One region of the Cupriavidus sp. 94F1 genome, then DNA from elsewhere that is predicted to be linked to it. Evidence: predicted binding sites of a transcription regulator. Region 1 holds the regulator's gene; each other region holds the start of a gene.
The links. The regulator sigma-54, encoded in region 1, starts transcription at its own class of promoters, with help from an activator protein. The targets are predictions, from matches to a motif close to TGGCANGNAANCTGCTTT.
Positions count from the first base shown of each region.

Region 2: the regulator sigma-54 is predicted to act here: its motif matches at 1,133-1,150, upstream of urtA (urea ABC transporter substrate-binding protein).
Region 3: the regulator sigma-54 is predicted to act here: its motif matches at 1,331-1,348, upstream of AC3FJ6_RS24520 (ethanolamine ammonia-lyase subunit EutB).

Region 1 covers NZ_JBYOJT010000003.1:14,530-16,796, reverse strand. Annotated here, with positions in the region: gene hpf (ribosome hibernation-promoting factor, HPF/YfiA family) at 1-232, opposite strand, end outside; gene AC3FJ6_RS07740 (RNA polymerase factor sigma-54) at 283-1,764, opposite strand; gene lptB (LPS export ABC transporter ATP-binding protein) at 1,940-2,267, opposite strand, start outside.
Region 2 covers NZ_JBYOJT010000002.1:615,754-618,020, reverse strand. Annotated here, with positions in the region: gene urtA (urea ABC transporter substrate-binding protein) at 1-1,069, opposite strand, end outside; gene cyoD (cytochrome o ubiquinol oxidase subunit IV) at 1,460-1,810, opposite strand; gene cyoC (cytochrome o ubiquinol oxidase subunit III) at 1,811-2,267, opposite strand, start outside.
Region 3 covers NZ_JBYOJT010000014.1:50,411-52,677, forward strand. Annotated here, with positions in the region: gene AC3FJ6_RS24520 (ethanolamine ammonia-lyase subunit EutB) at 1-1,269, opposite strand, end outside; gene AC3FJ6_RS24525 (AI-2E family transporter) at 1,452-2,267, shown strand, end outside.

The DNA of each region.
Region 1 (2,267 bases):
CAGCGTACAGGTCTTCATGGTGCGCTTCGACGAAGATGTCCTTGCCCTTGAGATGCAGATTGATTTCCGCGTACTGACGCTTGTCCTTTTCCTTGTGGTTGTCGACAGATAGCAGCACGCTCACGCCAATGACCTGATCGAAATGCCTGACAATTCGCTCCAGTTTCGTTTCCACATACTCACGCAGCGGCGGCGTGATGTCGAGGTGGTGTCCACTGATCTTGAAGTTCATAGCGCTTCTCCTTCTGAAAGAGCCGCACCAGGCAGGCGGTTGCGGCTCGGCTACAAAGACTTGCGGAGATTGACTGCGGGGATCTTCAGTGCTTCGCGATATTTGGCCACCGTGCGGCGTGCGACCACAAAGCCCTGTTCGCCCAGCAATTCGGCGATGCGGCTGTCGGAAAGAGGATTCCTGGGTTCTTCGGCTCCTATCAGTTGCTTGATCAGCGCGCGGATCGCCGTGGAAGAGGCCGCGCCGCCCGTCTCCGTGGAGACGTGGCTACCAAAGAAGTACTTCAACTCGAAAGTACCCATTGGCGTGGCCATGTATTTGTTCGTGGTCACCCGGGAAATGGTCGACTCATGTAAACCGAGTGTATCGGCAATTTCCCGCAAAACCAAGGGCCGCATCGCTATTTCGCCGTGCGAAAAAAAGTTCTTCTGACGCTCCACAATTGCCTGCGCCACACGCAGGATCGTGTCGAATCTTTGCTGGATGTTCTTGATAAGCCACCGCGCTTCCTGCAGCTTTTGTTGCAGTCCCGCAGCCCCCGCTTCGCCTTTTGCACCGCGCAAGATCTGCGCGTACATGTCGTTGATGCGCAGGCGCGGCATCACATCCGGATTCAGCTGGGCAATCCAGCCGCTGCCGCTCTTGCGCACGAACACGTCCGGCACCACGAAATCGGCCTCGGGGCGGCTGTACGCATGTCCTGGGTACGGTGCCAGCGAGCGGATCAGGTCGTGCGCCGCCTTTAGTGCAATGTCGTCCACCTGCAGCGCTTTCTTGAGGCGCGTGTAATCCCTGACCGCCAGCAGTTCAAGATGGTGATTGACGATGGACAGGGCCAGTTCGCGCTGAGGATGCTGCAACCGTTTCAATTGCAGGCTCAGGCATTCGGCGGCATTGCGCGCGCCCACGCCGGGCGGATCGAAGCTCTGCAGCAGCGTCAGCATCGCCTGTACTTCTTCCACCTCGAATTCGAGTTCTTCGGGCAGTTCGGTGCAGATTTCCTCGAGTGACGCACTCAGGTATCCGTCGTCGTCGAGCGATTCGATGAGGAAGATGGCCAGGCCCTTGTCGCGCGCCGAAATCTTGAGCGGCGTCAGCTGTTCCATCAGGTACTCGCGCAGCGTGGGATCCGCATCGCGCAACTGCATCGGCGTCTTTTCGTCTTCGTCGTTCTGCGGGCGGCGCGCGAAGTCGTCGAGGCTCCAGTCGTTGCCGTAGTCCTCGGCACCGGAATCGCTGAAGCCTTCTTCCTCGCCGCCGGACGCATGTTCGCTGCGATCGTCGCCGTTGGCCTGCGGTTCGGACGGGGCCGGCGCCGGGGCGCTTTGCAGATTGACGGAGCCGTCAGCCGCCACGCGCAGCGGGCTTTCGATCCAGTCGTTCTCGCGTTCCAGCAGCGGGTTTTCCGTCAGCGCCTGTTCCACCTCCTGTTGCAGTTCGAGCGTGGAAAGCTGAAGCAGCCGGATGGACTGCTGCAGTTGCGGCGTGAGGGCCAGATGTTGGGAGAGGCGGAGCTGAAGCGAAGGTTTCATGCGACCTATTCTATGCGCATCTTTCCGTTGTTGGAACGGAATTTGCTACAACCTATCGCTTCGGCTTCCTGATCGGCAACGGCTTTGAAATAGCCGCGGGCAAGTGCGGTAAAAATGACCTGCCGATGACCTGCCGAAAACCTGTCGGCAGTGTGGCCGCGGAGGCGGCACGGTCTTACATGCGGAAGTTCTCGCCCAGATAGACGCGGCGCACCGACTCGTTGGCGATGATTTCCTCGGGCTGGCCGGCGGCCAGCACGGTGCCTTCGCTGATGATGTACGCGTGGTCGCAGATACCCAGCGTTTCGCGCACGTTATGGTCGGTGATCAGCACGCCGATATTGCGCGCCTTCAGGAAGCTCACGATGCGCTGGATTTCGCCCACGGCGATCGGGTCCACGCCGGCGAACGGTTCGTCGAGCAGGATGAAGCGCGGGGACGACGCCAGCGCACGCGCGATTTCCACGCGGCGGCGCTCGCCGCCCGACAGCGACAGCGCCGGG
Region 2 (2,267 bases), on a different contig from region 1:
TGAAGGTCTGGCCGTACATGGCGGCGCGCACCTTGTCCACGTCGGTGGTGCCGGCCTTCTTCACGGCCTGGGCCCACATGTGGATACCGACGTAGGTGGCTTCCATCGGGTCGTTGGTCACGCGCTTGTCGCCGCCGGGCAGGTTGTTGGCCTTGACCCATGCCGCCCACTGCTTCTTGAACGCGTCGTTCTCGCCGTTCTTGACCGACATGAAGTAGTTCCAGGCGGCCAGGTGGCCCACCAGCGGCTTGGTGTCGATGCCGCGCAGTTCTTCCTCGCCCACCGAGAAGGCCACCACCGGCACGTCCTTGGCCTTCAGGCCGGCGTTGCCCAGTTCCTTGTAGAACGGCACGTTGGAGTCGCCGTTGATCGTCGAGATCACGGCCGTCTTGCCGCCCTGCGAGAACTTCTTGATGTTGGCGACGATGGTCTGGTAGTCGCTATGGCCAAACGGGGTGTAGACCTCTTCGATGTCCTTGTCGGCCACGCCCTTGCTCTTCAGGAACGCGCGCAGGATCTTGTTGGTGGTGCGCGGATACACGTAGTCGGTGCCCAGCAGGAAGAAGCGCTTGGCGCCGCCGCCCTCCTTGCTCATCAGGTATTCCACGGCCGGGATGGCCTGCTGGTTCGGCGCGGCACCCGTGTAGAACACGTTCTTGGACATTTCCTCGCCTTCGTACTGCACCGGGTAGAACAGCAACGCGTTGGTCTCTTCATAGACCGGCAGCACCGACTTGCGCGACACGGACGTCCAGCAGCCGAACGTCACGGCTACCTTGTCCTTGGTGATCAGCTGGCGGGCCTTCTCGGCGAACAGCGGCCAGTTGGAAGCGGGGTCGACCACCACGGGCTCGAGCTTGCGGCCCAGCACGCCGCCGCTCTTGTTGATCTCGTCGATCGTCATCAGCGCCACGTCCTTGAGCGAAGTCTCGGAGATGGCCATGGTGCCCGACAGCGAATGCAGGATGCCGACCTTGATCGGTTCCTTCGTCTGCGCCATCAGCGGGCTGGTACCGATCATCGCCGCGGCGGCTACTGCCGACAGCTTCAGCATGTCACGTCGTTTCATTGCAGCTCCCATTCTGTCCAATTTGTCGTATGTGGTCAGGGACTACGCACCCCGGGTAACGCTTCTGCAACTTGCGTGCCAAGCCCGGCAACGACCGCAAACCGTTGCCAGGCAACGGCGGCGAGACAAATCGGATGGGACGGAGCAGGGGCGCACCAGTAAGGTGCCGGGCGGGCGAAGGGGCAGGAACGGACGCATGCACCGGCGACGTGCATCGGCCCGATGCGGTGCACGGCTGGAAGGGGATCGGTGCGCGGCGCACCAGCGGCAAGATTTCGGATGGGAGGCCCACGGCCCCACCCTCCCGCCGCGGCCTGAAGCGGCCGGGGAAAAATGCAATAAAAAACGGGGCCGCAGGGGCCCCGTTTCTTCAGATACCGGTGACGACGGTCACTTGCTCATCCACGGCATCATGTTGGCGTTCATGTTGTGCATGATCCAGAGCGAGCCGGCCAGCACGATGAACAGGATCAGGACGGTGAACAGCAGTGCCATCACGTTCCACTTCTGGCCATCCGAGCCGTCCAGGTGCAGGAAGTACTTCAGGTGCACGATGATCTGCACCACGGCCATGCCCAGGATGATCCAGAGCGTGGTGGCGCGGTCGATCGAGCCGTCCATCACGATCTTGAACGGGATCACGGTCAGGATCACCGCCAGCACGAAGCCGATCACATACGACTTGACGCTGCTGTGGCCATGCGACGCGCCATGGGCGGCGCTTGCGTGTTGCTGTGCCATTTACATTGCTCCCATCAGGTAGACCACGGTGAACACACCGATCCAGACCACGTCCAGGAAGTGCCAGAACAGGCTGAGGCAGTTCAGGCGCTTGGCCACGGCCGGGGTCAGGCCCTTCTTCGACAGCTGGTACATCAGCACGAGCATCCACAGCATGCCGCTTGCCACGTGCAGGCCGTGGGTGCCCACGAGCGTGAAGAACGACGACAGGAAGGCGCTGCGGCTCGGGCCGGCACCTTCATGGATCAGGTGCGCGAACTCGTTGATTTCCATCGCCATGAAGCCTGCGCCCAGCAGGAACGTCACGGCCAGCCAGAACATCACGCGGCCGCGCTGCTGGTTCTGCATCGACATCATGGCAAAGCCGTAGGTGATCGACGAGAACAGCAGGATTGCCGTTTCCACGAGCACGTAGTTGAGCTCGAACAGCTCCTTGCCCGACGGGCCACCCGCCACT
Region 3 (2,267 bases), on a different contig from region 1:
CCGCAGGCCCAGCACCTCGCGCAGGTACAGCGCATCGTGAAACGACGTGCTCTGGTAATTCAGCATGATGTCGTCGGCGCCCGGCACGCCCATGATGAAGTTGATGCCGGCCACGCCGAACAGCGTCAGCAGCGTGTCCATGTCGTCCTGGTCGGCCTCGGCGTGGTTCGTGTAGCAGACGTCGCAGCCCATCGGCACGCCCAGCAGCTTGCCGCAGAAATGGTCCTCCAGGCCGGCCCGGATGATCTGCTTGCCATCGTAGAGATACTCGGGGCCGATAAAGCCCACCACCGTATTGACCAGCAACGGCTCGAAGCGCCGCGCCACGGCATAGGCGCGGGCCTCCATGGTCTGCTGGTCGATCCCGTGGTGGGCGTTGGCCGACAGCGCGCTGCCCTGGCCGGTCTCGAAGTACATCACGCTGTGGCCCACCGTGCCGCGCGCCAGCGATAGCGCCGCCTGGCGCGCCTCGTCCAGCAGCGCCAGCGAGATGCCGAACGCCGCGTTGGCGGCCTGGCTGCCGGCCACCGACTGGAACACCAGGTCAACGGGCGCGCCCTGCTCCATGGCCCGCAGCGTATGGGTGACGTGGGTCAGCACGCACGATTGCGTGGGCACGTCGTAGCGCGTCCGGATATCGTCGATCAGCTTCAGCAGCGTGACGATGGTGCCCAGGTTGTCGCCGGCCGGATTGACGCCGATCGTGGCGTCGCCGCACCCGTAGAGCAGCCCATCGACGATGGACGCCGCGATGCCGCGCGGGTCGTCGGTCGGATGGTTGGGCTGCAGCCGCACGGCCAGGCGGCCGGGCAGGCCGATCGTGCCGCGAAAGCGCGTCACCACCTGGCATTTGCGCGCCACCGCCACCAGGTCCTGGTTGCGCATCAGCTTGCTGACGGCCGCCGCCATCTCCGGGGTGATACCGGGTGCCACCCGTGCCAGCGTGGCCGAATCGGTCTCGTGGCGCAGCAGCCAGTTGCGGAAGTCGCCCACGGTCAGGCTGGCGATCTCGGCAAAGGCCGCCGCATCGTGGCTGTCGACGATCAGCCGCGTGACCTCGTCGTCCTCGTACGGAATCAGCGCCTCGGTCAGGCAGCGGGCCAGCGGCATGTCGGCCAGCGCCATGCGGGCGGCCATCCGCTCTTCCTCGCTGGCGGCGGCGATGCCGGCCAGCGCGTCGCCCGAGCGCGCGGGGCTGGCGCGGGCCAGCAGCGTGCGCAGGTCGGCAAACACATGCCGGCGGACGCCGACGGTCTGGGTAAAGGCCATGGCAGGCGGTCTCCTGGCGCGGCTGCGCCGTCTTCTGCTCCCCAATATAGGCCACGGCGACGATGCAAGTTCCACGCCCGGAGCGGGCAGGATCGCTTGTCTGCGCAAGCTGTCTTGCCATTGTTACGCGCCACGTCGACAATCCGCCTACTCATTCCAATTCAATCGTGCTCAGCCGAGACATGCCGCAGCTGGAAAACCCGGAAGACCGCGCCAACCATGGCGCCCTGAACGACGCCACGTCCTCATCCCCGCCCTCCCCGTCATCGGCCCGCCCGCGCCTGGCGCCGGGAAGCGGGTTCAGCGTCACGGCGGTGTCCTATGTCCTGACCGCCGGCGCGCTGCTGCTGGTCATGCATGCCAACCTGGTGGCGGCGCTGCTGGCGGGGCTGCTGCTGTATTCGCTGGTCGACGTGCTGGCGCCCCGCCTGACCCATTCCCGGCGCGATGCGCTGGCCGTGGCCATCCTGTCCGCCATCATCGTGCTGGCCCTGACCGGCGGCATCTGGGCGCTGGTGCATTTCCTGAACGTGGACAGCGCCACCGTCGAGCGGCTGCTGGACCATGCCGCCGACATCATCGACCAGTCCCGGACCCAGCTGCCCACCTGGCTGAGCGATTACCTGCCCAGCGGCACCGAGGAACTGGTCACCACGCTGCTGGGCGCCATGCGCGAGCATGCCCAGATGGCGCAGCGGCTGGGCACCGATATCCTCCGCACCCTGCTGCATATCCTGCTGGGCCTGATCATCGGCGCCATGGTCGCGCTGTACCGCGCCATTTCACGGCCCAACCGCCGGCCGCTGGCCGGGGCGCTGATCGACCGCGCGCGCACGCTGCAGCAGTCGTTCGCCCAGTTCATCTTCGCCCAGATCCAGATCTCGTCGATCAACACCATCCTGACGTCGATCTACCTGCTGGTGGCGCTGCCGCTGTTCCACCAGCACCTGCCGCTGTCCAAGACACTGGTGGCCATCACCTTCGTTGCCGGGCTGCTG